DNA from 4 places in the Chryseobacterium joostei genome. Region 3 is predicted to be linked to each of the others. Evidence: riboswitches for the same ligand, from Rfam matches in the RefSeq annotation. Region 3 holds a riboswitch; each other region holds the start of a gene.
The links. Region 3 has a riboswitch for cobalamin ahead of EG359_RS08700 (TonB-dependent receptor plug domain-containing protein). Riboswitches for the same ligand answer to the same signal wherever they lie in the genome.
Positions count from the first base shown of each region.

Region 1: another riboswitch for cobalamin. It lies ahead of EG359_RS16410 (TonB-dependent receptor plug domain-containing protein); the one in region 3 lies ahead of EG359_RS08700 (TonB-dependent receptor plug domain-containing protein).
Region 2: another riboswitch for cobalamin. It lies ahead of EG359_RS08100 (acyl-CoA thioesterase); the one in region 3 lies ahead of EG359_RS08700 (TonB-dependent receptor plug domain-containing protein).
Region 4: another riboswitch for cobalamin. It lies ahead of metE (5-methyltetrahydropteroyltriglutamate--homocysteine S-methyltransferase); the one in region 3 lies ahead of EG359_RS08700 (TonB-dependent receptor plug domain-containing protein).

Region 1 covers NZ_CP033926.1:3,613,544-3,619,359, forward strand. Annotated here, with positions in the region: gene EG359_RS16400 (cytochrome-c peroxidase) at 1-360, shown strand, start outside; gene EG359_RS16405 (transporter) at 374-1,321, shown strand; cobalamin riboswitch at 1,526-1,711, shown strand; gene EG359_RS16410 (TonB-dependent receptor plug domain-containing protein) at 1,744-3,879, shown strand; gene EG359_RS16415 (YncE family protein) at 3,876-5,012, shown strand; gene EG359_RS16420 (cell surface protein) at 5,027-5,816, shown strand, end outside.
Region 2 covers NZ_CP033926.1:1,781,382-1,787,197, reverse strand. Annotated here, with positions in the region: gene EG359_RS08120 (PspC domain-containing protein) at 1-751, opposite strand, end outside; gene EG359_RS08115 (PadR family transcriptional regulator) at 763-1,092, opposite strand; gene EG359_RS08110 (XAC2610-related protein) at 1,645-2,382, shown strand; gene EG359_RS08105 (HD domain-containing protein) at 2,391-2,984, shown strand; gene EG359_RS08100 (acyl-CoA thioesterase) at 3,081-3,464, opposite strand; cobalamin riboswitch at 3,580-3,760, opposite strand; gene EG359_RS08095 (hypothetical protein) at 3,794-4,591, opposite strand; gene EG359_RS08090 (hypothetical protein) at 4,684-5,816, shown strand, end outside.
Region 3 covers NZ_CP033926.1:1,917,031-1,922,846, forward strand. Annotated here, with positions in the region: gene EG359_RS08695 (hypothetical protein) at 1-856, opposite strand, end outside; gene EG359_RS08700 (TonB-dependent receptor plug domain-containing protein) at 875-2,704, opposite strand; cobalamin riboswitch at 2,738-2,913, opposite strand; gene pafA (alkaline phosphatase PafA) at 3,120-4,766, opposite strand; gene EG359_RS08710 (hypothetical protein) at 4,871-5,656, shown strand; gene EG359_RS08715 (VOC family protein) at 5,677-5,816, shown strand, end outside.
Region 4 covers NZ_CP033926.1:735,157-740,972, reverse strand. Annotated here, with positions in the region: gene EG359_RS03465 (RNA polymerase sigma factor) at 1-176, shown strand, start outside; gene EG359_RS03460 (anti-sigma factor) at 178-990, shown strand; gene metE (5-methyltetrahydropteroyltriglutamate--homocysteine S-methyltransferase) at 1,130-3,433, opposite strand; cobalamin riboswitch at 3,606-3,791, opposite strand; gene EG359_RS03450 (Lrp/AsnC family transcriptional regulator) at 3,982-4,443, shown strand; gene EG359_RS03445 (bacteriocin-like protein) at 4,510-4,794, opposite strand; gene EG359_RS03440 (XRE family transcriptional regulator) at 5,230-5,816, shown strand, end outside.

The DNA of each region.
Region 1 (5,816 bases), 1.7 Mb from region 3:
GGATTGTTTACTGATGAAAGCTTTAGAAATACAGGAATGTATTACAATAATCAATTTAAAGATGCAGGTCTTCATCGAGTAACCCTGAATCAGAATGACTGGATGAAATTCCGGGTACCCAGCTTGAGAAATGTGGAGTATACAGCTCCTTATATGCATGACGGAAGATTTTATACGTTAGAAGCAGTCCTTAATTTTTACTCAGACAACGTAGAAGATAATCCTAATCTGGATCCGCAACTGAAACAGAATAATCACATTGGAATTGCCATGAACAGTCAGGAAAAGCAATTGATTATTACCTTTCTGAAAACCTTATCCGATAAAGGTTTTATCACCAATCCAAAATTCGCAGAATAATTTAAATACAGACATGAAGAAGATCATTTTAATCATAAGTATGGTCCTGTTTACAATGGGCCAGGCAAAAACAATCAGGGACAGCGCTGATATTTCACAGAATAATTTTAGGACAATAGATTTTGATGACGATTGTGATGCCTGCGGTTGTGCTGCAGGAAACGGTTCATCAGGTTTTGAATCCTTATTGAATCCACAATTTATAGGAATTAAATACTTTGCGCAGCATTACAAAGCAAAGGAAAATTTATTTGTAAAGGACTTGACACAGGATCAGTATTTCAATACCTTACAGATTTGGGGAAAGATACCATTAACCCAAAAACTGAGTGTATATGCAAGTTTGCCATTCCATTTTCATGAGAAGAAAACAATGCAGGGTGATATCAGGATCAATGGAATAGGAGATTTAAATCTGATGGGAATTTATAAGCTTTTTAATTCTAAGGATAGTTTTCATCAGCTAAGTGGAGGATTAGGAGTGAAAATTCCTTTGGGGAAGTTTGATGAAAAAGGAATCTCAGGGGTTAACCCGAGCTTTCAGTTGGGAACTGGAAGCTGGGATTATCAGGCAGCGCTGAACTATAAATTTCAAAAGAATAAAATTGCAGTATTGATTAATACAGATTACACCATAAAAACGGAAAATAAAAAGAACTATCGTTTCGGAAACCAATGGAACTATGCTGCTACAGGGTTCTATCAGATTGCAGGAAATGAAAAAACTATTTTTTCTGCAAAAGCAGGGGTACAGGGAGAAGTATATGCTCAAAACAAACAGTTTGATGAAGCCTTACCTAATACGGCCGGAAGTGCTTTATATGGAAAACTGGGATTTGAGGCCTCTTATAAAAGATTCAGTCTGGGAAGTGAAATCATGCTGCCGGCTTATACTCACCTTGCCGGAGGAGATATTGAAGCGAAATCACGTTTCAGTGTTTTTGTGAATATTGGAATATAATTTTTACAGAAAGCAAAAAGAGCTGAGAAGATATTGCTTTCTATTTTCTTCAAAGTTTAATTTTTAGAGTCTATTCTCCTCAATGTATTCTAAAAATTAAACTTTGTTTTTTTAATCATCTTATATTTAAAATCAAATTTCAAAGTCATTTATTTATGATATTGTAAATCATTTTGTTATTTAGGTCTATATATTAATAATTGTTTATCTTTGCCGAAATTTGGTGAGCCCTAAAAAGCTCTTAAAAGGGAATCCGGTGAAAATCCGGAACAGACCCGCTGCTGTAAGCTCCACACCAAAGTTTTTGAAGAATATATCCACTGCTTTTTTAATGGGAAGGATTTCAAAAATGGAGTAAGTCAGAAGACCTGCCAGAAAATATAAACGTTTGACGCTTTCGTGGAATAAAGCTTAGGACAACAATGATTTTGTGCAGTAACAGCTGTGCCTTATCGTTGCTTTCTTATATCTATCCATTAGCGTTATCATTATTCCTGAATGAGCTAATGGGGCCAAAACCGACTACATCTCAATTTCATAAGGTTGTTTTCACAGTATTCGTGTTAACATCTCAATTCTTGTTTTCCCAAACGAAGAAAAAAGACAGCATTAAGGAAGAAACCATTAAGGTTGTCAATATTTACAAAAAGAACTTTAAAGAAATACTTCCTGCTCAGATCTTGCAGGGGGAAGAGCTTGAAAGGCTGAACAGTCACTCTGTGGCAGATGCTTTACGGTATTTCTCAGGAGTCCAGATCAAGGACTATGGAGGAATGGGTGGTTTGAAGACCATTAATATCCGAAGTATGGGAAGCCAGCACGTAGGAGTTTTCTATGATGGAATTCAATTGGGGAATGCTCAAAATGGAGTCGTAGATTTAGGAAGATATTCCTTGGATGATCTGGAAGAGATTTCATTATACAACGGGCAAAAGAGTGAGATCTTCCAGCCCGCAAAGGATTTTGGATCATCGGGATCTATTTATTTACAGCCCAAGACCCCTGTTTTTACAGGAACCAGAAAGACTAATCTGGTCATTAGAGCCAAAAGTGCTTCCATCGATTTATTTAACCCCTCTTTCCGTTTAGAACAAAAGATTTCAAAAAGAATTTCTGCAAGCGTTAGTGCCGAGTTTCTGCAAAGTGATGGACTTTACAAATTTCGTTATACCAGAAAATATCCTAATGGGGAAACCGCTACCGATACAATTGCTAAAAGATATGACTCTGATATTAAGGCAAAACGTTTTGAAACATCCGTTAATGGTACTTTAAATAACGGAAGCTGGAATATACGTGGTTACGGTTATATTTCAGATCGTGGTATTCCGGCGCCTATTGTAAAATACCGCTTTAAGGCAAGAGGAGCGAGAATGCTTGATGAAAACTATTTTGTACAGGCCAATTTTAGAAAGAAACTATTTCCAAAGTTTGAAACCCAGCTTAAGGCGAAATTTGCCTACGATTATACTCATTTCAATGACACTGTACTGGCTCAGACTGTTAAAAGTTCAATCAATACTTACATTCAAAGGGAAGTGTATCTTTCTTCTTCCAATTTATATTCTATTAATTCTAATTGGGATGTAAGTTTAAGTGGAGATTTTCAGTATAATAATCTGAATGCTGATTTAACAAATTTTACGTATCCTACCCGTTATACTACACTTGTAGCATTGGCTACCACTTATCAGTGGAACAGATTAAAGTTTCTGGGAAGCCTCTTGGGTACCTTTACCTTTGAGGAAGTAAGAAGAAATAAAAGACCAGATGACAGGAGAGAATGGACTCCGGCTCTATTTATGAGCTATCAGCCTGCTGCCATTCCGGAGCTTACCCTTAGAGCTTTCTATAAAAAGATTTTCAGACTGCCAACTTTTAATGACCTGTATTACACCAATATCGGAAGTACCTATCTGGAACCCGAATTTACCTTTCAGCATGACATCGGGTTTACCTATCAGAAAAAATATAATAATTCTTTACTAAAGTCATTTTATGTGAAAGTAGACGGATATTATAACAGAGTTAAGGATAAGATTGTTGCAGTACCTACTGTGAATATGTTTCGCTGGATGATGGTTAACCTTGGAAGAGTTGAAATCATTGGAGCAGATGTAAATGTTCAGGCAGAAATGATGCTGGGAAAGGTAAAGCTGAAGCCGTTACTATCCTATACTTATCAAAGTGCCAAGGATAAGACAGATAAAGGATGGGGAATCATTCCAGGAGATACCTTTTATGGCCAGCAAATTCCTTATACCCCTTGGCATAGCGGATCTTTTACCATGATGGCTGACTATAAGGATTGGGGATTTAATTATAGTATGATCTACGTAGGAAAGCGCTATGACGGCCAGATGGATAATATTCAATACAATTTTGTTCAGCCTTGGTACACCCATGATCTTTCCGTTCAGAAAAAATTGAGTCTGGCCGGGCACCCATTTAAGATTAACCTTGAAATGAATAATGTTTTTAATCAGTACTATGATGTTGTACAGAATTATCCTATGCCGGGAAGAAACTTTAGACTCACTTTAAACTTCACCTTATGAGAAAACTGAATATCTTTTTTTTACTTTTTGCATTGGTCTCTCTTGTAGCTTGCCGTACGGATGAAATAGTGATCCCGATGGAGGTGGTGGATGGTCTTGCTCCTCCTGAAAATACAGCCATAAAAGGGTTCTATGTATTGAATGAAGGGAACATGGGAAGTAACAAATGTACATTGGATTTTTTTGATTATACCACAGGAACGTACTACAGGAATATCTATGCAGAAATTAATCCCAATGTTTTAAAAGAATTGGGAGATGTGGGAAATGACATTAAAATCTATGGGGGTAAGCTATACATTGTGGTCAACGTTTCTAACACCATTGAAGTTCTTGATGCCAAAACAGCCAAGCGCATAAAATCAATTCATTTGCAGAACTGCAGATACTTAGCATTCAATAATGGAAAAGCTTATGCCAGCAGCTATGTGGGTCCTGTAGACATCAATCCCAATGCACCTAAGGGAAAAGTAGTGGAAATTGATACTGCATCTCTTGCCATCCAACGAGAAGTAACCGTAGGATATCAGCCTGAGGAAATGGAAATCGTAGGTAATAAGCTGTTTGTAGCCAATTCAGGAGGATATATGGTTCCCAACTATGACAGAACAGTTTCCGTTATAGACTTAAACAACTTTACAGAAACCAAAAAGATTGATGTTGCTATTAATCTTCATCGTCTTAAAAAAGATAACTATGGAGATTTGTATGTAAGCTCAAGAGGAGATTACTATGATGTTCCTTCCAATTTATATTTGCTAGATGCTTCTACAGGAGCAATAAAAAAAGACTTTCACCTTGCTGTCAATGAAATGACAATCGTTAATGACAAGCTCTATTTCTACGGAAACGAATTCAATTACAATACCCATACCTATAAGAAAACATTCGGAATCATTGATGTAAAGACCGAGCAGATTATTGCCAACAGAATTGTTGATCCGGAGTATGAAGCCATCATTAAAACTCCTTACGGAATTGCTGTAAACCCTATCACCGAAGATATTTACATTACTGATGCAAGAAATTATGTATCGATGGGATATGTGTATTGCTTTGATAAAAACGGACATTTTAAATGGAAAACAGAGGGTGGAAATATCCCTGCCCATTTCGCTTTTCTATATAAATAATAAAACTGAGAGACATGAACAAAAGAACTGCTAATTATTTAAAAACCGGAGCCTTATCACTTCTTTTTGTAGGAATCATAGCTTCCTGTAAGCATGATGATAATGAATTTTCCTTTAACGGGTTAGATGACTCCTACACCATTGAGCGCTTTAAAGTACTGAATATTCCCACCAATATTTCAGGAAGTTTTACCTGGAGCATTAATGATTCTATTATTTCCAACAACTCAGAATTGGAATTCATCAGTGCAAAAGCAGATGCCTTTCCTTTAACATTAAAGATCGGACATAATGGTGAGGAAAAAGTATATCATTCTAAAATCGTTGTGACCAAGGAAACAGGAACATTAAGTAAATACATTGCCAAGGTACTTGATTTTCGTCCGGCTGTAGGGCAGTTCATGAATGAAATCCCTGAATATGTTCAAGGTAACACCTCTGCAGATATGCTTCAAAAAGCTAGCGCTTCTCTTGTGGGTTCCAATTCTACAATGTTAAGTCTTGGAGGCTTCGGAGGATATGTAGTATTTGGATTTGATCATACCATACCCAATTTAAACGGAAGAGATTTTAAGATTCTGGGAAATGCATTCTTTGGAAATGCCTCCAATGATCCCCGTTCAGGAAGCTGTGAGCCGGGAATTATTATGGTTGCCTACGACAGAAACAAAAACGGAAAACCCGATGACAATGAATGGTATGAAATTGCAGGAAGTGAATATTTTAAAAATACGACAACAAAGGATTACAGCATAACCTATTTCAAGCCCAACGAAAATAAAGTTCCTGTTCCTGGAAATGATG
Region 2 (5,816 bases), 140 kb from region 3:
TGCTTCCTACCGCCATCAATACGAAGAACCCTCCTACGATGTACTTGAATACATTCCAGATACCGCTTCCGGCATTGTTGATGTAAGGTTTGTTTTCTGTGTAGATTTCTCCGACCCTCTGAGTAGATTCATTGGCAAATTGTACCAGTTTATTAGACTCATTCTTAAGATTGTCGAAGTTCATAGGCTTTCCCTGCATTTTCAGGAAATCTGCTGCTGTTTCAGCTTTTGGAAGTACAATCCAAAGAATTACATAGAGAAGTCCGATCAATGAAGAAGAAATTGCTGCTGTGAAGATTCCTAAGACGAAAATCCCTAGCCAGATGGCTCTCATAGCAGTAATATCCATTCCTACATATTGAGCTAAACCTGCGCAAACTCCTGCAATTTTTTGTTTTTCAGGATCACGGAACAATTGTTTTTTGTCTGTGTAACTATTTCCGGTGTTGTTTGTATTTTTAGTCGTATTTTTTTCAGAAAAATAAGCCTCTTCTTGTTCTTCAATCTTCTCAGGGGTTCCGATCTGTGCGATTACTTTTTCTACATCTGTATCGTTGATCACTTCACGTTTTCCCAGAGAATCTCTGAAAATCTCCACCATTCTTATTTCTATGTCATGCATTACCTCATCCGCTTCAGAAGCATCCAGTGAGCTTCTTAGTGCGTTCAGGTAATCGCTGAGCTTTATATATGCGTGTTCTTCTATGGTAAAAGAAAAACCTGCGAGTCCTATTGAGAGTGTCTTGTTCATAGCTTTGTTTTTTAATTTTGTTGGGTGATTTGGTTTACTGAGGCTGTAAGCTCATTCCACGTATTGAGAAGTTCATCCAGGAAAAGTTTTCCTTTTTCTGTAATTTGATAATATTTTCTGGGTGGTCCCCCGGTAGATTCTTCCCATCTGTAGGAGAGAAACTCTCCATTTTTAAGTCTTGTAAGAAGAGGGTAGAGGGTCCCTTCCACTACATCCAGTTTTCCTTTTTTCAGTTCATCTATAAGATCGGAAACATACATTTCGCGATTATTGATGAGACTTAGAATACAGAATTCCAGAATCCCTTTTCGCATTTGCGCTTTGGTATTTTCAGTATTCATCTTTGATAAGTTTTGTTAATTAGTTATATATTTTAGAAAAATACCCCTAGCTAGTTGGGCCTATTCTAATTTTACATTACAAAGATATGTAAATAAAATGGTATTATGCAATACAAAGTAGTGAAATTTTTAAAATAAATAGTTTAACTAATTGATAATCAGCATTATAATTTTATTGCAGATTTTAAGGAATTCTTATTAAAGGCAAAATAATTGATTTTAACCTTAAAAATTGAGTGCTTTAGATAGAGAAATGTAATGAGATAATATTTGTTTTACTTTAAATAGGATTGAAACATCAAGGATTTTATGACAGCCGGTATTTTGCAATCCTGATCAAATTGATTGATACCCAATGGCAACATTGCTTATAATGAGACTTCATAGCCCCGATAGTAGCGGTTACCCCGCAGCATATTGGGGTTTTGGAGTGGTGCGAGGAGTATGAGCGGATAGCGGGAACAGCTTCTAAAAACCAGAGATCTGATTTCATATTTTGAGATATAAAGGCGTATGAATTTTGAGATGGGTAGTAGGATTCGTATTTTTGTTATGGAGATTTTTACAGAAACAGTTGAATTCACATTTACTATTACCATGAATATTTTAAATTACTACAAAGGTTTATCTGCCTTTATTTTATTAGGGCCTGTGTGTTTTGGACAATATCAATTTGAGGTTAAAGATGCGTCGAAAAACTACGATGCTGTGATCCATATTGAAAACTGTTATAATGACGGATGTATGGGTAAGGGAACTGTAGAATTGTTTGATAACAAAAATGCCAAGGTACAAACTTTTACGTCTGATAATCTGGTGCTAAGTTTCGAAAATGATCAAAAACCGATGCCGGGAAAAATGATTCAACTAAAAAAGGAACAAAGTCCTGTGGTTTTTGATGACTTTAATTTTGACGGAACGGAGGACATAGCAATAAGAAATGGAAATCTTGGTAACTATAGCAGTGCTTCTTATGATGTATATGTGTTTAACAGTACAAGGATGGCCTTTGTAAAAAGTAAAGAGCTTACAGACATTGCATCAAGCTATTTTGATCTTTTTGAAACGGATCCTGTTCGTAAACGTTTGATTTGCTATGGAAAGTCGGGATGTTGTAATTTTTTTACCACAGAATATAGGGTGATTCCGAATAAAGGACTGGATAAGGTACTTGAAAAGGAAGAGGATAAGAGTGATGAAAAGTATGTAAAGGTGATTACACAAGAAAAAATAAATAATAAATGGATTACCAAAACCAAGGTATATCCAGCCGAAGAATATCATAAATAAAAAGTAAGATGAAGATACAGAAAGAGATCGATTTTATCCTGGCAGTGGATGCCCTGAAAAATGTACAAAGAAGAAATTATAATGCAGATGACTCCCGAAGAGAGAATACGGCAGAGCATTCATGGCAAATTATTATTCTGGCACAAATCCTTTATCCATATGCGAAAAACCGTACAGATATTGATTTGCTGAGGGTAATAAGAATGCTTTCTATTCATGATCTTGTAGAGATTGAAGCTGGTGATACTTTTTTGTTTGATGAGAAAGCAATGGTTGGAAAATTTGAAAGAGAAAAAGTCTCTGCCCAAAAGATCTTTGGAATTCTGGATGAGCCTTTGCGTACAGAGTTCTTTAATTTATGGCTGGAATTTGAAGAGGAAAAGACTCCTGATGCTATTTTTGCTTGTGCCATCGATAGAATTATGCCTTTTATCCTGAATTCTCATACTTCAGGAAAAAGCTGGACAGAAGCCGGAGTTACGGAAAAGCAAATTAGAAATATGCTTGAAAATGCCATTACCAGAGCATCGGACGAGATGGGTGAAGCATTTGAACTCTTATTAAACAGAAGCCTGGAAACTGAAAAAGTAGTGAAATCATAAAATAACTCAATATCCGGTCTTATTTCTATGAAAGAAAGAGATTGGTTATTCCTGTTTTGGAAAATTTTCGGGCGGCCATTGGCCGCCCGAAAATTATTATAGTATTTGAATTGGCTTTTTGAATTCGTCAATTGCTACAAAGGTAAAATCACCTACAATTGCTTTTTCTCTTTCGTAGGAGTACATTTGTTCTGTAAAGATCTCCACACTCACTTTCATACTTGTTTTTCCAACATGTGAAACTCTTCCAATCAGTTCAACAATAGTTCCGGCAGGAATAGGTTTTTTAAAATCAATCTTATCGCTGCTTACCGTTACCACTCTTTTTCTTGCAAATCGGGTAGCAGTAATAAAGGCTACTTCATCCATCAGCTGCATGGCAGTACCTCCGAAAAGAGTATCATAATGATTGGTTGTGTTGGGGAAAACCGCTTTAAAGATTCTGGTTTCGGCTGCTTCAATTCTTTCTTCTGTAGTCATATTTCATTATTAATTAAGGCGAAATGAAATAATATTAAAACAACAGAATAATGACAGGAATCTTAGAAATCCCTGAAACAATCCATCAGATCAATAAAACTTCAGATCGCGAAAGTTTCTTGTTTAAGAAAAGGCAGGTCTCCTGACTTGTAACATCTTTTATCTCCTTCCCATGCCTCGCACAGTGGATCTTTTGATAAAGATTTCAGTTACTTACAGTTGCGCGACAGTCCGTGATTTTCACACGGTTCCCTTTTAATCTGCGGTTAGGCAGAACCAGTTTCTGTGATGAATAAGCGTTAAACTTTTTCGGTACAAAAATAATGAATTTATTCCGGATTATGATAAATAATCTGGCTGATCACTCTTCCTTTCTTGATCGTCCAAAGGGTGGTATATCTGTTTTCTCCCGAACCATTGATCATATAAAGGAAAATATTGTCGTTGTCCAGAGAAGTAACCCCTATGTTGTTAAAATCCATGGTAGGCTGGAACATGTTTTTGATAGCTTCCCTTACAAAAACAGACCCTCTTCCGGGTTGTTGTACTCTGATAGACTTAATTTCCGTCATTCCTTCGGGAAGATCGTTTCCTATTCCCCAAGGTTTTACTTTATCAATCGTAAGAAGCTTTCCTTCCGCATCCTTTTCCTTTTTACGGTAGCCGGCATTGGATGGGTAAATATCAATGACCACTTTGCTTCTTTGAGAAGTCAGAACTTTGGGATCAGAATTATCTGTGAAAATTAATGATTTTCCGTTTTTAGATTTTGAAGGAGTATAGGCTGGAAGCTGATCAATATAAGCGATACGTTCCTTATTGACCATTCCTTCCTTGTCAAGAGTTTCATAACGTACAAAAGGCTTATCATCATCCTGTTTTTCAGGATATTTGATCCATATCCACTCAGTTTCTCCCGGAGCAGGCTTTACATAAACAAATACATCACCTTTACGCATACGGATTTTGTCGACAATTTTTCTGTAATTGTCCTTGTGTACACGTACATTGGCATATCCTTCCTCTGCTTTTACAACACCAAAGGGAACTTTATTCTGACCCTTAACGAGTGCTAAAGAAAAAATACTGAAAGCGGATAAGTAGAATGCTTTGTTTATGAAAATCATGGTGACTTTTTTTGATGCTCCAAATATATAAATTAAATGCTTTTCAGAATTCTGAATTTTAAAATTATATTTGAACTTCCTATTAAATAATCATGAAGAATATATTTAAATTCATAGCCCTACTTTTTCCTGTGATATTCTCAGCACAGTTCAATTTCTTTTCATATACCTACGCAGATTGTCTGGAAGAATCTTTTCAGGAGCAGTTGGGTATCAATTTATCAATTTCAAAAGAGGGAAGCTATAAAAAGGCAAAGGATTTGTTGAAATCTGATTATTACCAAAAGCATACAAAGGAATCTTTTTTTATTCAAACATTACTGGATTATAACACTCTGGGTAAGGAGAAAGCATACCGCAAAATTTCAGAATCTAAACTTTCAGGAGAAGACCAGGATTTTTTAAAAGTATGGTTGGCATTATATACTCAAAACCCGGCAGATTATGAAATTTTATATTCTGGCTTCAGGAAAAAGTATCCTTATAATATGGAAGCTATGAAACTTTATTTCCGAAGTAAGATGATAGATGCGAATAGATTGTCAGGTGTTTCATATACAGAAAAACAGAAAGCTTTGGTAAGTATTGATAGCCTTATGAGTACGAAACTTAGCTCCGATGCCCAGTTATACTTTTCCTTATTAAAATTAGATTTCAAGGATTTTGACAGAGCAAGTATTAAAAATTCGCAGATAAAGTTTTCTGAATTTAGAAAGCTTTGGAATAGTTCACGAGATAAAATGAATTACATTGGGGTAGGCAGAATCATTGGTCACTGTGAGGCAGACTGCGACTCCGTTTCGGTATGGATTTCTGAAAAAAGAGAAGAAGACAGACCATTCACCAGTACTGAAAAAGTGTATGTACTTCTCAATAGACAAATGAAAAAGGATACAGAAAAGCTTTCTGTTTTTGAGCTTCAAAAAAAGATTTCCGAAATTTATGAAAAGGAAAATAATGAAGAACAAAAAGATCACTTAAGAGGTTTGGTTACTGCTTTTTCTATGGATAAGGTTCCGGATTTAGGGTTTTTAATGGAGGGAGCAGTTAGAAAAATCAATTTTAGCCCTGAATTTTTGAAGAAATTTACTCTTCAGTGCAAGAGTCGGGAAGCTTGTTTCGAAAAACTTAAAGTACTGATTAAACAAACAGATTATTCTGTCTTGGGGAATTCGGAGGAAGTGCAAAGTCAGGTTCTATCAGAAGTTCAGAAAGAACTTGGCAA
Region 3 (5,816 bases):
CATAAACTTTATTGGTATCAGTGATAAAATAGAACTTATCACTATCTGCTCTCAATTTCTGAACTTTAGGAATTCCTGTAAGAGTAGTTGTTGTAAAAGTTCCTGCAGAAGAATTGATCTTGTAAATGTATGAGTCTGTATTATCAGAAACCAATACATAAGCGCTTCCTTTGTAAGAAATAAGATCTTTAATAATCCCTACGCTAGGTAGTGTAATCGTCTTGCTTATAGTATTTGTAGACGGGCTTACAACACTGATTGTATACCCTGTTGCAAACGAATCAAAAGGAGGAGCAGTATTATAACCAATACCATCAGTCTGTACAATAATATTTCCTTCTGCTTCAACTACCTTTTCAGCATAACGTGGGAAACTAACACTATTTACATAGGTGTTATCTGCAATATTATAGGCATTAAGCTTTCTTACATCCGCAAAGTTATTGTTCGTTACAAAATATTTATTTCCAGAGAATGCTATATATCTTGGATTATCAAGATTAGCTATTACCGTAGCTTGTTTTCTGAATGTATAACGGTTTACAATATCAATTTTGTTAGGAACATTCGCTACCAAATAAGCACGATCTCCAAGGAAGCCTATACTTTGAAGTACCTTACCAAAAGATTCCTTATTGTTATTCTCAGAATAGATGTTAGTAAATATATTTCCAAGGCTGTTGCTCAAGAAAGTAACATCAGAGGTAGGCTTTGTAAATCCACCTTCGTTGGAAACAAGGATTCCGTTTTCATAGGTAGTTGACTGAGTAGTCTCAGTGTCATTATCGCTGCTACATGAAACATTGAAAAGTAACATGGAAGCAAATGCAAGAGGTAAAATTCTTTTGATATTCATATATATTTAATTTTATTTTTAAAAATTGATATTTAAACTTACACTATAATTTCTTTTAGGCAATGGATAAGCGAACATAGTATAATAGACTTGATTGAAAACATTATTAACCTTGAACCCTATGGTATACTCCTTATGGAACGTAAGACCAAGCCCGGCATTCATTACAAAATAATTTTCCAAAGCCTCACTTCTCTTTTCGTTGGAATCTGTATAGGTAAGCCCGTTAAAAAGCCCCTGAACATATACTTTTATAAACTCATACTGGTAATCAATATTTCCAGTGAACTTATGAAATGGCACATACATCAATTGCTTTTTCTTTTCAAGATCCTGAGAATTTGTATAGGTATATCCAAGGCTTCCTTTTAATAGATGCTTACCAAACCTTTTCATATACTCCATTTGAGCCTCTACCCCATATGATCTTACATGATCTGTGTTTACAGGACTATAATATCCCGAGAAAGTTGGAAGCCATCTTATCATATCGCGGATATCCAGATAAAAAGGAGCGACTGACATCTGAAGATCTCCTACCTTAAACTGGTTTCTCAGTTCAAACTGATAGGATGTCTCTGGCTTTAAATCCATATTACCTCCCGGCTGCCAATATAAATCATTGAAAGATGGAGCCCTGAAGTTTCTTGAAACACTCAGCCCGAGAGTATACCAATCTACGGCATTCCATTTTCCGGAAAAAGAAAACAGTACAGGAGAGCTAATTTTTCCAACGAAATCTTTTCGTATTCCGGCTTCAAGACGTAGATCTGTTGCAGGAAAATATCTTAATAATCCAGAAACTGATCCCATATTTCGACTTACATGATCTATTCCGGAACCATATCCTTCTCCTTTATTAAGCTGATACTCTCCAATAACATTGAAGTTCCATTTAGAGTTAAAGAAATAATTGAAATCATTCTTCAGGATATAATTCTTCCCAGTTCCACCACTAGTCTGAGGACCATCAGCTTTAGCAAAATACTGGAAATTTTCCTCCGTATAGGCTGCCTTGAAAGAGTTATTGAATTGTGTTTTATTCCAATCCCATGAAATCAGACTTCTTACATTTTGAGTTCTGTATTTCGTTTCAGTTTCGTTATCAAAAAGAACCGGATAATGCTGTTGTCCGTTAAAGAACTCCGAAATCCATGAAACCTGATGGTGTGGAGCAATTTTATAGGCTGCAGCAATATTGAAATTTGTATTGTAGTATTGTCCGTTTCTATTGATGTAGCTTTTAGCCTCTTTTACTTCATAATCATTCTCACTTACAGAATAGTTCCCCGAAGCCTTAAAGCTGAATTTTTCATTGCTATAAGCTCCTTTAAGCAAGTTGTTATAGGTATTAAAAGATGCTACTTCTGAAAATAGTGTACCATGAAACCCTTTATTAAAGTCGAGATTATTATTCAGGTGAATACTTCCGCCGATAGCTCCGGAGCCATAGGTAACACTTCCTCCACCGGCTTTTATTCCGATCTGGTCATACCCGAACAAAGAAATATTATTGATATCTCCCTGTCCTAAAAAATTAGAGTTAATATTAATTCCATTCCATACAAAAGCCGTCTGTTGGGCGGTGGTTCCTCGGAAAGATGGTGAAGAAACTGCTCCACGTCCGTTTTCCTTAATGTAAACAGCAGACTGGAATCTCAGCAGTTCAGAAAGATTGCTGGAATTTTTTTGGGCATCTTCAGTACTAATAGTTTTTACAGGATGAAAAAGCTTTACCTTATTCATCTGACTATCGAAAATATAAATCGTATCAACCACTTTCTCCTGTCCGAAAAGAAAGCAGCCGTAAGACGACAAAAACAGTACTAAAGATCTTTTTATACCCATATTATTCCACTTTTCCTCCGAAAGCAATATGTTTTTTTGATTATTATTCTGGCAGGTCTCCTGACTTTCGCTTTCTGTGCCTTCCCGTTTGTACAGTGGCTGTTTACAGAAACTTTTGTTGCGATTTACAGTTGCGGGGACAGTCTGGGCGTCTCACCCAATTCCCTTTTCATTCCAATATGCTGGAAACCAAAATTTTTGCAAAGATAGCTTTTTAAATGTATTGACCAAAAATCAGACTTATAGGCCAACCTTTGCATTTTGTGATCATCTGTACCTATTTTTAGCAAAAATAAATACATATAGATTTACTGTAAAAATTCAGATAACTGTAAGCCTGAAACATTACATATATAAAATAAAAACAGCTGCCTCCCATACGAAAGCAGCTGATTATATATAACAATATGTTTACTTATTTACCGATTACTTCCGTAATTGGGTTTCCTACATTTCCACTTGGGAATTGAATTTTTAGTAATGAAGAAACTGTAGGCGCAATATCCGTCATATGATAAGCCTTATTGCTTTCACCCTGCTTAACTCCCCATCCCATAAAGATTAATGGAATATGTGAATCATAAGAATTCCATACACTGTGTGTAGTTCCTGTTTTGGAGTATGGTGGAAGCATAGAGTCATGAGAAATCAATTGGATATCACCACTTCTCTGTCTGTTGATTCCGTTGATAATTCTTTGCTTAATGGGCTCCGGAATACTAGATTCCTGAACTTTATCTACAGAAACAGCATATAAAACAGTAAGATCTTTTTCCAATTCCTTTACCGTAAAGTTTCTTACATCATCCAACTCAAGTTTGCTGTCTGCCAATACTTTTCTGTCAAAATAAATCTGATAGTTATCAATTGCATTAATCAATTTATCTGCGCCAAATTTAGCTTTCAACTTTTCGTTAATATTCTTCTCAGCTCCTTCTCCGAAGAAACCTGTAGGTATTTTATGTTCTTTCAGGAATCCTACCGAATGAGCACCACCGTGGTCAGCAGAAAGGAAAACGGTGTACTCACCTTTTCCAACCTTTGAATCCAGGTAGTTGAAGAATTCTGCTAAATCCTGATCTAGTCTGATATAAACATCCTCCACTTCAATGGAATTCGGTCCGAACTTATGCCCGGCATAATCAGTAGAAGCCAAGTTGATTGCTAAAAAGTCAGTAATAGCATCACCTCCTAGTTTTTCACCCTCTACAGAAGCTTCCGCCAACTTCAAAGTCAGCGTATTTCCGAAAGGTGTGTAACGAATGTTATCTTTTTTTGTCTGATAATCTTTTGCTAAATCATTGTAAGGGAAAGTAGGTGTCTTTGCACTTCCCAATAACCCTTCCCAGGAAGAATTGTCAGGCGAACTTTCTGTATACTGATTGATTGGAAGTAAAGTATTCCAGCCATTTGCTACTAATTTTTCCGGTAAATTCTGAGAGTTGAATGATTTCACCCACTGAGGAAGATCATTCATATACCATGTGCTTGTAATAAAATTTCCGGTACTGTCATCAAACCAGAACGCTCCGTTCGGAGTATGTCCCGCAGGAAGAATGGAAGCACGGTCTTTCAAAGAAACACCAACTACTTTCCCTTGGAAATTGGTTGCCAGTCTTAATTCATCCGTTACCGTTGTAGACCAAAGGTTTTTCGGAGAGTGGCTTCCTGTTTTTGTATTGGTAGTTCCTACCGGCTGCACACTGTCGTCTGCAGTACAGTATACCCCTTTACCCGTTTCCTTATCCGTCCAGTCGTTTCCGGCAATCCCGTGAATTGCAGGTACAGATCCTGTATAAATACACGTGTGTCCTAGCGCTGTAATGGTTGGAACATACGGAATGTGTACATTATTTAAAGAATAACCTGTATTCAATAATCTTTTGAAACCGTCATTTCCATATTTGTTGTAAAAACGGTATAGATAATCCCAACGCATCTGATCCACTACCAGACCTACTACTAATTTGGGTCTTTCCAATTGAGAATTTCTGTTCTTCTGCGCATTGATTGTAACTACGGACAAAAAAGTAGCTGCCGCAATTGAAATGTTCCTAAGCATCCAAGTAAATTTTTATTGATCACAAATTTAGGGGTTTTGAAAGTTTTAGAGTATGAAATTTTATTTAAATTTGATCTTTATTCAATTCCCTAACCCAATTCATCATGATTTTAGGAGTATACTGGTACTTTAAATTCCCTGAAAACCTATACCATTTCAAGTTTTTCAGGTTTTTTGAAGGATATGGAGGCCATGCGGATAATGATGCAGAACTGGCAGCAAGAGTTCAGGTGAGTAATATTGAAAACCTCATCAGAAAACTGGAAGAATTGAAATTATGTTTCAAAAGAACTTATTTGTCCCTTGCCATCAATGAGAATCAGCTTATTATTAGTATTGGAGATCATCAGCTTTTCGATTATCATTTTCAGTTTGCAGCCGAAATAGAAGATTTGTTGATTCAAGAAAATGCAAAACTTTTGGATTCAAGCGTTCCTTTTAAAGCTCAACTCAATAAAAGCTATCAGCCGGAAAAGGAAGTTTTTGAAAATATTGAACATCGTTTTATTCAAATCGTTGGTTCGGAATTAAAAAAGAATAATGCTGAAAATCTTTCCATAAGAATTGACTGTAACCTACCATTAGCAGACAAAAAAGACTTTATCAATCACCTTATTCCTATATGCAGAGAGGAAAACATCAATGTATTCTATTATAAGGATCATGATTTTAATAATCATTGTAATCTAATGCTCTTTTTCAGCAATGGACGACAGAGTAAAGATGCTATCCAGGCTGTTCATGTTAATTCATTTGGAAATAAGATAAGACAACTCAGTGAAAAATATCCACTCCATTTCGGCCATTTTGGTGGACTAAACCACTATCCGCAAAATGAGCCTCATATTGAACTGATGGTGGATGAAGAATATATTTTAAGCAAAAAATAAACCCATTATAATTTAATAGTATGATTAAGTTTAAATACGTCATTTTGTATGTAGAAGATGTAGAACAATCTATGAACTTCTATAAAAACACCTTTAACGCCGAAATAAAATTCATTACTCCGGAAAAAGACTATGGAGAACTACTTACCGGAGAAACAAC
Region 4 (5,816 bases), 1.2 Mb from region 3:
ATAACGTGCTTGAAAGCTTGGAGGTTGATAAGCAGGAACTTATCAATATGGCTTATTATCAGGGATATACCCAACATGAAATATCCGAAAAACTGAAGATACCGCTGGGAACGGTAAAAACGAAAATGCGGAATGCGTTGATGAAATTAAAGGATTTGTTAAAAGATTATCAATAAATTGAACACTAAAGAATACATATCATCCGGAATTATAGAATCTTATATTCTAGGCCATGCTTCTACAGAGGAAGCAGGTATTTTGGAGTGTGTGATGAAGAATAATACTGAAGTAAAAGCTGCTTTTGAAGAAGCACAAAAAACTTTGGAAAATCTTGCTACGGCTCAGGCTGTAACACCTCCAAGTGATTTGAAGGCTAAAATTTGGAATAAAATTCAGCAGGAACAGATTATTGAAGAGGAAAAACTTTCCATTTCTATTCCGTCTCCTGTTATTAAACCTTTGGAAGAAAATATTAGAGTTAAAACCACCAACAACTGGAAAACTCTGGGTATTGCTGCTTCTGTTTTATTTTTGGGAAGTATTGCAGGAAATCTTTTTTGGGTTAACAAACAATCTGAAAGTCAGAAAGAAATTGCAAAAATGAGGACTGAGAAACAATTTCAGGATGTAGCAATACAGAAAATGAATCAGAAAATGGCTATGTTTTCCAATCCTGATATGCAAATGGTAATGCTAAAAGGAGTAGAGAAACATGAAGATGCAAAAGCGATGGTTTTCTGGGACAAAAAAACAAAAGAAGTGTACCTTAATGCTGAGAATCTTCCTAAGGCGCCAGAAGGAATGCAATATCAACTTTGGGCAATTGCGGACGGAAAGCCCGTAAGTGCAGGAATGTATACCCAGGATAAAGACAGTTTAATTGCATTGGCCAATATTCCAAATGCACAGGCTTTTGCCATTACTCTTGAAAAAGAGGGCGGAAGCCCAGTTCCTACTATGGAAAACATGTATGTGATGGGAGGAATATAACGATTGATTTGAGTATCATGCTGTTATTTAAATAAATAGAATCCCTATTGTATACGGAATTATAATATTTAAAAATAATAAAGTCAAAAAGCATCCAATCCGGATGCTTTTTGATTTGTATAAAATTGAAAGTTTATTTTTAAATTGAATATTCAACTGCGGCTTCTTTTGCTGCGGCAACCATTGCAATTAAAGCCTTTTCAGTTTCTTCCCAATGTCTTGTTTTTAATCCACAGTCGGGGTTTACCCAAAGTTGATGAGCAGGAATTACATCCTGAGCCTTTTTCAGAAGTTCTATCATTTCTTCTTTTGACGGAACTCTCGGTGAATGAATATCATAAACACCCGGCCCGATTTCATTAGGATATTTAAAATCTGCAAAGGCATTTAAAAGTTCCATTTGTGAGCGGGAACATTCTATGGTAATAACGTCTGCATCCATATCAGCAATATTTTTGATAATATCATTGAATTCCGAATAGCACATATGGGTATGAATCTGGGTGGCGTTTTCTACTCCACTTGCTGATATCCTAAAGGCTTCTACAGCCCATTTCAGGTAATTCTGCCATTCTGTTTTTCTTAAGGGAAGCCCCTCTCGTATAGCAGGTTCATCAATTTGAATAATCCTGATTCCTGCTTTTTCAAGGTCTACCACTTCATCACGAATGGCTAATGCAATTTGTTTACATGTTTCAGAACGAGGCTGGTCATTGCGTACAAAGGACCATTGCAGAATAGTAACAGGACCTGTTAACATTCCTTTTACCCACTGATTGGTTTGTGACTGAGCATATTGAGACCAGTAAACCGTCATGGGTGCAGGACGGGAAACATCCCCAAAAATGATTGGAGGTTTTACACATCGGCTTCCATAGCTTTGTACCCAACCGTTTTTGGTAAATACAAACCCCTCAAGTTGCTCACCAAAGTATTCCACCATATCATTACGTTCAAATTCCCCATGAACCAGAACATCGATTCCAATTTCTTCCTGCCAGCGGATGGTTCTCTGGGTTTCTTCCTTCAACAAGGCATCATACTGCTCTGCAGTTAATTCTCCTTTCTTGAATTTTGCTCTCCAGCTTCTTACTTCTGTAGTCTGTGGAAATGATCCAATGGTCGTGGTAGGAAATAATGGCAATTGTAATGCTTTTTGCTGCTCTTCTCTACGGATTTGGAATGAATTCTTTCGTTGTGAATCTTCTTCCGTTACAGCTTCTGCTCTTTGCTTTACAATATTATTATGAATTAGAGAAGAGGTTTTTCTACTTGAAACGGCTTTTTTATTTTCCTCAAAATCATTAATAATATCCTGATTTTCTGTTCCGGAAGCTAACTCTTTAAGGTTAACAACTTCCTTTACCTTTTGTTTAGCGAATGCCAGCCAGTTTTTAATTTCAGGGTTCAGATTGGTTTCAAAGTCTAAATCACATGGAGAATGAAGCAATGAACATGATGGAGCGATAAAAACTCTTTCTGAACCTAGTTTCTCAACGGTTTTATTGATAAAAGCCAAAGACTTTTCAAAATCATTTTTCCAGATATTTCTTCCATCTACAAGTCCCAGTGATAAGCTTAGATTTTCCGGAATTGAATTGATTACATCTTCTAATTGCTCAGGGTTTCTTGCCAAATCAACATGTAAAACATTTACAGGAAGTGAAACGGCAAGGGATAAATTGTCTTTTAATCCATCAAAATAAGTAGCAACTATGAATTTTAATGTTGGAAATTGCTTTCTAAGCTCTGAGTAAACAGTAATATAAGTTTCCTTGGCTTTTTCTGTAATATCCAGAGAAAGGAACGGTTCATCAAACTGAATCCATTCTGCGCCCTGTTCCTGAAGTTTTGATAAAATCTCGACGTAGACAGGTAGAATATTTTGGGCAAGATCCAGCTTGTCCAATCCTTCTTCTTTTTCTTTTCCTAAAAGTAAATAAGAAACCAATCCTATAATTACAGGCTTAGCATTGATTCCTGCCTGCTTAGCTCCTGCAAATTCATTGAATATTTTACTTGAAGTAAGCTTAAATTGCTGGTTTTTATAGAATTCAGGGACAATATAATGATAATTGGTATCAAACCACTTGGTCATTTCCATAGCGGTAATATCCAGTCCGTCTTTTTGATATCCTCTCGCCATTGCAAAGTAAAGATCCAGCTCTGAGTTGTTTCTTTTAAGGGCAACTTCATGATAACGTGTCGGAATAGCTCCTACGATAAGGCTCATATCCAATATCTGATCATAGTAGGAAAAATCATTACAGGGAATTAAGTCTATTCCTGCTTCTTTCTGAAGATTCCAGTTTTGGTTACAGATATTTCTTCCTACAGTAAGAAGTTCCTCCAAAACAATTTTGCCTGACCAATATTGCTCGCAGGCTTTTTTGAGTTCTCTTTTGCTACCAATACGCGGATAGCCTAGAATGTGTGTTTGCATTTTTAAACTTTTAATTAAACTTTTTTGTTAAAAGCTCTTTGAATGCTTCGTAATGTTTTGCGTATAAGAAGATCTTGATATAAATGATATAGATAACCCGTGCTATTCATCCTTAGAGAAATGCACTATCTTATATCATCTGTATGACTCAAAAGCTTCAGGTTGCGAAAGCATTGTCAATTCAGTAAAGGCAGGTCTCCTGACTTGTAACAGTTTCCGCCATCCTTCCCGCTTTTGGCAGTGGATATACAAGGACAGAAACCTTTGGTGTGTTACTTACAGTTGCGCGACAGCTCGTGATTCTCACACGATTCCCTATTAATCTACCTTAAGTAAAACCTTTCCTGTTTGATGAAGTATATAAAGAACTGTTTTACCAATCTTTAATAAGTAATGGTAAAAGATTTTAATTTTGTGTAAAATTAGTGATACAGAATATATTAACAATTGATTGATGTTTATTAAGCAAATAAAACTTTATAAATTATTTATTAAAGAATATAATTCTGTAATTTTGGTTGATTTTAAAATTAAAAGAATAATATTCTGTGGAACAACTTGATGATAAGGACCTGAATTTACTGAGACTGCTTCAGAACAATTCAAAATTGACCGTTAAAGAGCTTGCCAAGGAAATAAACCTTTCTCCTTCACCTGTTTTTGAAAGGGTAAAAAGACTTGAGCAGGAAGGGTATATTAAAAGATATGTAGCTGTTTTGGATGCTGAAAAACTCAACCGTGGATTTACGGTTTTTTGCCAGATCAAGCTAAAAATTCATGACCGGTCTGTGGGGTATGATTTTGTAAAGGAAATTTTGGAAATTGAAGAAGTGGCAGAATGCTATAATATTTCTGGTGACTTTGATTTTCTATTGAAAGTACAGGTTCGGGATATGAAGCATTATCAGGATTTTGTATTTAATAAGCTTGGTTCTGTAGATTCTATAGGTAGTACCCACAGTACATTTGTAATGGCTGAAGTAAAAAATAACCACGGCCTTACCATATAATATTTCCCCATAAAAAAACCGCTCTGAAAAGAGCGGTATACTTTTTAAGTGCTTGTTCGTTTTTTCCTAGCAAGTAGATCCACATTCAAGTAACTTGATGTGAATTACACCGTTAACAACGCATTGAGTTTGACATAATGCATTACCTACAACGGTACCTACACCACCAACAACGCCACCAACTACACCGCCTACTCCACCTACAACACCTCCTACTACACCACCTAGGCCGCCAACAACGCCACCAATTACACCTCCAAGACCACCAATTAGTCCTCCGATTGGATCAAGTAATCCGTTTCCTGAAATAGTTTTTAGTTCGTTTCTGTCTAGTTTTTTGAAATTTTTCATGATTAAAATTTTATATGATTAATACATCACAAATATATGACAAATAAACATGTGTAGATATTTTTTTGAATAAAATAATTAAATAATTTTATAATTTAATATTTCGTTAATATAATTGTTATTTTATGAATATTCCATTTTTTATTATATCTGTTTGATTTTCTAAATGTTAAAAAACATATTTCAACTTGGGAATTTTAGAGTTAATTTTTTAACTCAAATGGTGTTTTATTATGAATAATATCCCTGCTTTGTAAAAAGACTTGTTTTGATCCGAAAATCAGAGGTTTAGATTAGGAAAAGAAGATTTTTGACTGCTCTTTTTAGCCAACTTTATTGGAGAAAAGTCGAATTTACTCACTTTTTAAGGTAAAACCGATTCTGGGCATTGATAACGGGGGCAAAATTTGTATTTTTGCCTACATACTTGTATCAATGTCAATTTTTTCAAATAATATACGCTTTTTAAGAGCCAAGAGAAAGCTCTCCCAACAGAATGTTGCTGACGAACTATTGATCTCCCGAGTGAGGTATTCGAAATATGAAAACGGAATTTCGGAACCTCCTATTGAGCTTTTGATCAAAATATCAAAATATTTTCATGTCAGCATTGACCTTATGTTGTCTGTAGACATTCAGAAATATCCAATGGACGAAATGCTGAAGCTTCCTGACAACAGGATTGTTCTTCCTGTAGCCGTTGATGATCTTGGGAATGATACCATAGAAATTATTCCGCAGAAAGCATCCATGGGATATCTTGAAGGGTATAGTGATGTGGAATATATAGAAAGTCTTCAAAGGATTGCACTTCCTTTTTTAACGAATGGGAAATACAGAGCTTTTCCGGCAGATGGAGACTCTATGCCACCATTTAGAAATGGGTCCTATATTGTAGGGAAATATGTAGAGGGAATTGATGAATTGAAACCTGGGAAAACCTATGTTTTTATCACCCTGAATGATGGGATTACCTACAAACGCTTTAAAGAGAAGAAAGGAAATTCTATTTCTGTAAGTGC